DNA from 2 places in the Agromyces chitinivorans genome. Region 2 is predicted to be linked to the other one. Evidence: predicted binding sites of a transcription regulator. Region 2 holds the regulator's gene; the other holds the start of a gene.
The links. The regulator LexA, encoded in region 2, represses DNA repair genes until DNA is damaged. The targets are predictions, from matches to a motif close to TCGAACANNTGTTCGA.
Positions count from the first base shown of each region.

Region 1: ABZK10_RS17085 (HNH endonuclease signature motif containing protein) is a predicted target of LexA. The motif match lies at 1,372-1,387, and genes of this name have one in related genera.

Region 1 covers NZ_JBEPJZ010000002.1:930,431-933,817, reverse strand. Annotated here, with positions in the region: gene pth (aminoacyl-tRNA hydrolase) at 1-68, shown strand, start outside; gene ABZK10_RS17090 (ribonuclease H family protein) at 396-1,301, opposite strand; gene ABZK10_RS17085 (HNH endonuclease signature motif containing protein) at 1,419-2,789, shown strand; gene mfd (transcription-repair coupling factor) at 2,986-3,387, shown strand, end outside.
Region 2 covers NZ_JBEPJZ010000001.1:2,667,270-2,670,656, reverse strand. Annotated here, with positions in the region: gene ABZK10_RS12590 (histidinol-phosphate transaminase) at 1-749, opposite strand, end outside; gene ABZK10_RS12585 (LysM peptidoglycan-binding domain-containing protein) at 807-1,232, opposite strand; gene lexA (transcriptional repressor LexA) at 1,503-2,207, shown strand; gene metE (5-methyltetrahydropteroyltriglutamate--homocysteine S-methyltransferase) at 2,259-3,387, opposite strand, start outside.

The DNA.
Region 1 (3,387 bases), on a different contig from region 2:
ATGCCGTCGAGGCGATCGTCGACGACGGCCTCGTGGCGGCGCAGCAGCGCTTCCACTCGCCGGCGTAGGCGCGCCGCGCGCGTCCGCCCGCGTCCGTCACGGTCGCCCGCCGTCGCGCCCGCCCCTCACGCCCGCCTCTCGCGCCCCCCCCATTTCGGTCTGAGGGCCGTTCCTCGCGCTGAGGGCGATTCCTTTCGCCCTCAGCCCAAGATTTGGCCCTCAGGCGGTGGAGCATGCCCGCCCGTCACGCTCGCCAGCGACCGCCCTCCGTGCCCCCATTTCGGTCTGAGGGCCGTTCCTTGGTCTGAGGGCCAAAGCTTCAGCACTCGGGCCAAGATTCGGCTCTCGGGCGGGTGCGCGAGCGGACGACGGAGCGCGCGGAGCGCGCCAGCGGCTCAGATCAGGCCGCGGAGGAACTCCTCGGGGGTGATGCCCGCGGCGCGGGCGCGCTCGGTGAGGCGCGTGTGCTCCTCGGTCGTGAGCTCGAGCTGCAGCGTGCGCCAGTCGGCCTCGGGCTCGTCGAAGTCGAAGAGGGCGGCGTCGTCGTCGGCGCGGTCGGGGCGAGCGGATGCCGCGGGGCCGCGCGCGGACGTCGACGCCGGGGTCGCGCTGGAACGCGCCTTTGTCGCGGCTGGGGTCGCGCCCGCGGGCGCTGTCGACGCAGAGGTCGCGCTGGCACGCGCCGTCGTCGCGGCAGGGGTCGGACCTGCGGGCGCCGGCTGCGCGTCAGCGTCGGCGGGCGTCGGCTCAGGGGCATCCGTCGCGGTCTCGGGGGCGTCGGGCTCAGGGGCATCCGTCGCCGCATTCGAGGCGTCGCCTTCGGAGGCATCCGTCACGCAGGCGTTCGACCAGCCCGGACCCGTGGGCACCTCGGTCTTGCGCTGGTACGCGGTGGCGGCGGCGCGCGCCCGGTCGTCGGCGGCCTCGTTGAGGTCGTGGCCGGTGTGGCCGCGCACCCACTCGAAGCGGGCGTTGCGGCCGGCGAACTCGGCGTCGAGTGCCTGCATGATCTCGAGGTTGAGCACGGGGGAGCCGTCGCGCTTGCGCCAGCCCTTGCGCTTCCAGCCGGGCATCCACTTGGTGATCGCGTCGATGACGTAACGGCTGTCGCAGTGGATCACGAGCTCGTCGTCGAGGTGCGCCGTCGCGCGCAGCAGCTCGAGCACCGCCGTCAGCTCGCCCTGGTTGTTGGTGCCGTGCGGCCAGCCGCCCGCGGCCCAGCAGCCGTCGTCGACGTACCAGGCCCACCCGGCGGGGCCGGGGTTGCCGAGTGCGGATCCGTCGGCGGCGGCGATGATCATGCGGGTCCTTCCTCGGGCGTGCGGGGCGGCGACCATGCTATCCACAGGCGCCCTTCGAGTTCTCCACTGTTCGAACAAAGTTTCGAATGTTGGGTCGATCTCTGCCAGAATAGAGGCATGTCGAACCCGCTCGCAGTGCTCGCGTCGCACGTCGATGCGCTGGGTGGCGAGTGGCTCGGGGCGCTGCCTGCGGGCGGTGGGGTGCGCGGTGACCTGCAGTCCGAGGTCGAGCGCATGAGCGACGCCGGGCTGGTGCGGGTGACGGATGCGGTGGCGCAGGTGCGTCGCGATACCGAAGCGCTGCTCGCGCGGGTCGCCGACGAGGTGGCGCGGCGGTCGCGGTCGGAGTTCGGGTCGGAGGGGCTGGCGAAACAGCAGGGGTTCCACAACCCGGCGCGGCTGGTGGCGTCGTCGACCGGCGGGTCGACCGGTGATGCCATGCGGCTGCTCAGCGTCGGCGCGGCGACGCGCGAGCGCGAGTCGTTCTCAGGCGAGCGGATGCCCGCGAAGCACCCCTCCGTCGCCGCGGCCGTGGGTGCCGGGTCGATCAGCCTCGACGCGGCGTCCGCGATCACGTCGATGCTCGAGCGGGTGGCGCTGCGCGCCGACCCCGAGGCGATGCGCGGGGTCGAGGAGACGCTCGTCTCGCACGCGGCATCGTTGCCGCTGGCGATGCTGCAGCGGGCGATCCGGCAGGCCGAGGCGATGCTCGACGTCGATGGGGTGGCGCCCCGCGAGGAGGAACTGCGCCAGCAGCGCGGCATCACGCTGCGCGAGGGACGCGACGGCATGGTGCACGTGTCAGGTCGGCTCGACCCCGAGACCGCCGCACCCGTGAAGGCCGCGCTCGAGTCGCTCGTGAGCGATGCCCTGCGCCGGCGGCCCGACGCACCCATCGAAGATCTCCGCACGATCCCGCAGCTGCAGGCCGATGCGCTCGCCGACCTCGCCCGGCACTGCCTGGGCTGCCGCGACACGCTTCCACCGCTCGCGAAGACGACCGCCGTGGTGCGCGTCGACCTCGAGACCCTCCGCGAGGGGCTCGGCGTTGCGACAATCGACGGCATCGACCAGCCGGTCTCGGCCGCGACGGCCCGGCGCATGGCGGCCGACGCCGAGCTCATCCCCGCCGTGCTCGGCGGCGACAGCGTGCCGCTCGACCTGGGTCGTGCCGCACGCCTCTTCACGAAGGAGCAGCGCCTCGCGCTCGGCGAACGCGACGGCGGCTGCGCCAGTTGCGGCCAGAACATCAGCTACGTCGAGGCCCACCACATCCGCTGGTGGGAGCGCGACGCCGGCCCGACCGACCTCGACAACGGCGTGCTCCTCTGCAGCTTCTGTCACCACCGCGTCCACGACGACGGCTGGACCATCACCGTGCGCGACGGCAATGTCTGGTTCATCCCACCCCCGCACGTCGACCCCACCCGAGCTCCACGCCTCGGCGGCCGCGCCCGCTTCGAGGTGCGCATCGACGCGGCCGCGTAGCCGCGCGGGTGTACCTACCCGGTGCTCGGGTGACCTGGCGACCGGCGACCCGGTGTCCCGGTGGCACGCAGCGACCCCGGCTGCCGGGCCCGAGTGACCGCGGACCAGGCCGCCCCGACCCGGCGACGGCCGTCACTCGCGTACTCAGCCGCTTGCCCTCAGCCTCCATGTCTGCAGCCCCGCGTAGACTTGCCCGGTGATCCTCCAGGGCTTTCTCACGGCGCTTTCGCGCGCCTCCACGTTCGACGAAGCCCTCGCGCAGGCAACGCGCAGCGCCGACTTCTCGGCGCTCCCGGGGCTCGACGCACCGCTCATCGCGGGACTCCTGAGCCGCCGCATCGAGGCCGACGAACCGCCCGCCCTGCTGCTCATCGCACCTACCAGCCGCGAGGCCGAATCGCTCCGCGGCGCCCTCGCCCCCTACCTGCCCGACGACACCGAACTCCTCGAGTTCCCCGCCTGGGAGACGCTCCCGCACGAACGCCTGAGCCCCAGCGCCGAGACCGTCGGCCGACGCCTCCACGCTATCCGCCGCATGCGCGAGTGGACGGAATCCGAACGCCCGCGGCATCCGCTCATCGTCACCGCCTCGGTGCGC
Region 2 (3,387 bases):
AGGCGCACGAGCCGGATCGCGTCGATCACGGCGGGGTCCGCGGCGAGGTAGCCGACCCGAGCGCCGGCGAAGGCGAACGCCTTGCTCATGGTGCGCGAGACGATCAGGCGCGGGCGGCCCTCGAGCAGCGACAGCGCGCTCGGCGAACCGGGCGGGGCGAACTCGGCGTACGCCTCGTCGACGACGACCATGCCGCGAGCCGCGTCGGCGACGGCGCGCACGGTCTCGAGCGGGATCGGCGTGCCCGTGGGGTTGTTCGGCGAGCAGAGGATGACGAGGTCGGGATCGTGCTGCTCGATCGCGCGCACCGCGGTCTCGGGCGAGAGCTCGAAGTCGGCATCGCGCTCGGCGCCGATCCACTCCACGCCGACGCCCGACGACAGCAGCGGGTACATCGAGTAGGTCGGGGCGAAGCCGAGCGCCGTGCGCCCGAACCCGCCGAACGCCTGCAGCACCTGCTGGAGCACCTCGTTCGAGCCGTTCGCCGCCCAGATGCGGTCGGGCGAGAGCCCGTGGCCGAGGTAGCCCGCGAGCGCCTCGCGCAGGGCCGTGAACTCGCGGTCGGGGTAGCGGTTGAGGCTCAGCAGTGCCTGGGCGATGCGGGCGATGATGTCGTGCGCGACGTCCTCGGGAATCGGGTGCGTGTTCTCGTTCACGTTCAGCGCGACGGGCACGTGCAGCTGCGGCGCGCCGTAGGGCACCTTGCCTCGGAGGTCATCGCGGATCGGGAGGTCGTCGAGGGTCGTCACGCACTCATGCTACTGACGGCGACCGACGTGTTTCGGCGCCCCGGGGCACCGCCGGACTCAGCGGTCGGCCGGAAGGGCGAGCTGCTGGCCGGGCACCAGCTCGGCCGAGTCGAGGCCGTTGAGGCGCAGGATGTCGGTGATGACCTCGCGCGGGTCGGCGTGCGGCGCGATCTGCTCGGCGATGGCCCAGAGCGACTGCCCCTGCTCGACCGTGATGACCTGCAGCGGCTCGGCCGCCTCGTCACCGGCGACGGCGGGAGCGGCCGCGAGCGGCAGCAGCAGCGCGAACGCCAGCGCGATCAGCACGCCGAGCGTGCCGAAGACGAGCCGCCCGCGCCGGGTCAGGCGGAGCCTCGTGCGTGCGGGGATCTGGTCGGTCTGCGGTCGCGCCGCGCTGGGTCGAGCCGCGCTGGGGCGTTCCCGGCTCGGGACCGTCGTCGTCGTGCGCGGCGAACCGAAGACCGTGCCGCTGTGGATTGCCATCGTCATCTCGCACCTCCCGGAAGCTTCGCGCCGGCACTCGGCCGGGAGTGCCGGCGCGAAGCTGTGTTCCGAATATACCTTCGAATGATCGAACACTCAACCCCGCATCCGCAACGGAGAGCCGCGGATTTCCGCGCGACACGCTCGAACATATGTTTGCCCGACCCCGTAGCGAGGGATACAGTTTCGAATGTCTGGCGACAGTCGATCAGACACCACTGACATTCGGTTCGGCGGCACGGACTGCCGATCCCGTGGAGGGCGGAGCACGTGGACACCGAGAACGACCTCGAGCAGCGTCGGGCGACCCGGCGGCGCAAGAACCTCAGCGCCAAGCAGCTGCAGATCCTCGACGTGATCCAGCGCTCCGTCTCGACGCGGGGCTACCCGCCGAGCATGCGCGAGATCGGCGACGCGGTGAGCCTGTCGTCGCTCTCGAGCGTCGCCCACCAGCTCAACCAGCTCGAGCTGAGCGGCTACCTGCGGCGCGACCCGAACCGGCCGCGCGCGCTCGAGGTGCTCATCGAGACGCCGCAGCAGACGGAGGCCGCCGACGAGACCGGCGCGTCAGGGGCATCCGGCTCCCCCGCCCCCGTGGGCGACGCCGCGATGGTGCCGCTGGTGGGCCGCATCGCCGCGGGCGTGCCGATCACCGCCGACCAGCAGATCGAGGAGGTGTTCCCGCTCCCCCGCCAACTCGTCGGCAAGGGCGAGCTGTTCATCCTCAAGGTCGTCGGCGACTCGATGGTCGACGCGGCGATCTGCGACGGCGACTGGGTCGTCGTGCGGCAGCAGCAGACCGCCGAGAACGGCGAGATCGTCGCCGCGATGCTCGACGGCGAGGCGACCGTCAAGGTCTTCCGGCAGCGCGACGGCCACACCTGGCTGCTGCCGCGCAACAGCGCGTTCGAGCCCATCCTCGGCGACTACGCCGAGATCCTGGGCAAGGTCGTCGCCGTGCTCCGCACCGTCTAGCGCCGCACGACGACGGATGCCCCGGGGCGGCGCGCGCCCCGGGGCATCCGCTCAGGCCCCGACCGCCGCGCGGGCGCGCACCTCGCGGGTGGCGTCGATGATGTTGCGCAGCGAGGCGACCGTCTCGTCGTAGCCGCGCGTCTTCAGGCCGCAGTCGGGGTTCACCCAGACCTGGCGGAGCGGCAGCGAGTCCGCCGCGCGCTCGAGCAGCTCGGTGACCTCTGCGACGCTCGGCACGCGCGGCGAGTGGATGTCGTAGACGCCCGGGCCGACGCCGTGGTCGAAGCCGCTCGTGCGCAGGTCGTCGACGACCTCCATGCGGCTGCGCGCCGCCTCGATGCTCGTCACGTCGGCGTCGAGCGCGCGGATCGCGTCGATCACCACGCCGAACTCCGAGTAGCAGAGGTGGGTGTGCACCTGCGTGGCCGTCGCCGCGCCGCCGGTCGCGAGGCGGAACGCGCCGACCGACCAGTCGAGGTACGCCGGCTGGTCGGCGCGCTTCAGCGGCAGCAGCTCGCGCAGCGCCGGCTCGTCGACCTGGATGATGCGGATGCCGGCGGTCTCGAGGTCGGCGATCTCGTCGCGCAGCGCCAGCGCCACCTGGTTCGCCGTGTCGCCCAGCGGCTGGTCGTCGCGCACGAACGACCATGCGAGGATCGTCACGGGCCCGGTGAGCATGCCCTTGACGGGCTTGTCGGAGAGCGACTGCGCGTACCGCGACCACTCGACCGTCATCGGCTCGGGGCGGGACACGTCGCCCCAGAGGATCGAGGGGCGCGTGCAGCGGCTGCCGTACGACTGCACCCAGCCGTGCTCGGTCACGGCGAAGCCGTCGAGCAGCTCGGCGAAGTACTGCACCATGTCGTTGCGCTCCGGTTCGCCGTGCACCAGCACGTCGAGTCCGATCTCCTCCTGGAGGCGGATGACGCGCTCGATCTCCGCGCGCATCAGGGCCTCGTAGCCGGCGTCGTCGAGCTCGCCGCGCGCGTGGCGGGCACGGGCACGACGGATGTCGCCGGTCTGCGGGAACGACCCGATCGTGGTCGTGGGCAGCACCGGCAGGTCGAGCTCGGCCTGCGCCGCGACGCGCGCCTCGTAGTCGGCCCGGGTGCCCGCGTCGGCGTCGAGTGCGGCGAGGCGGTCGCGCACCGCGCCGTCGCGCACGCCCGCGGCGCCGCTG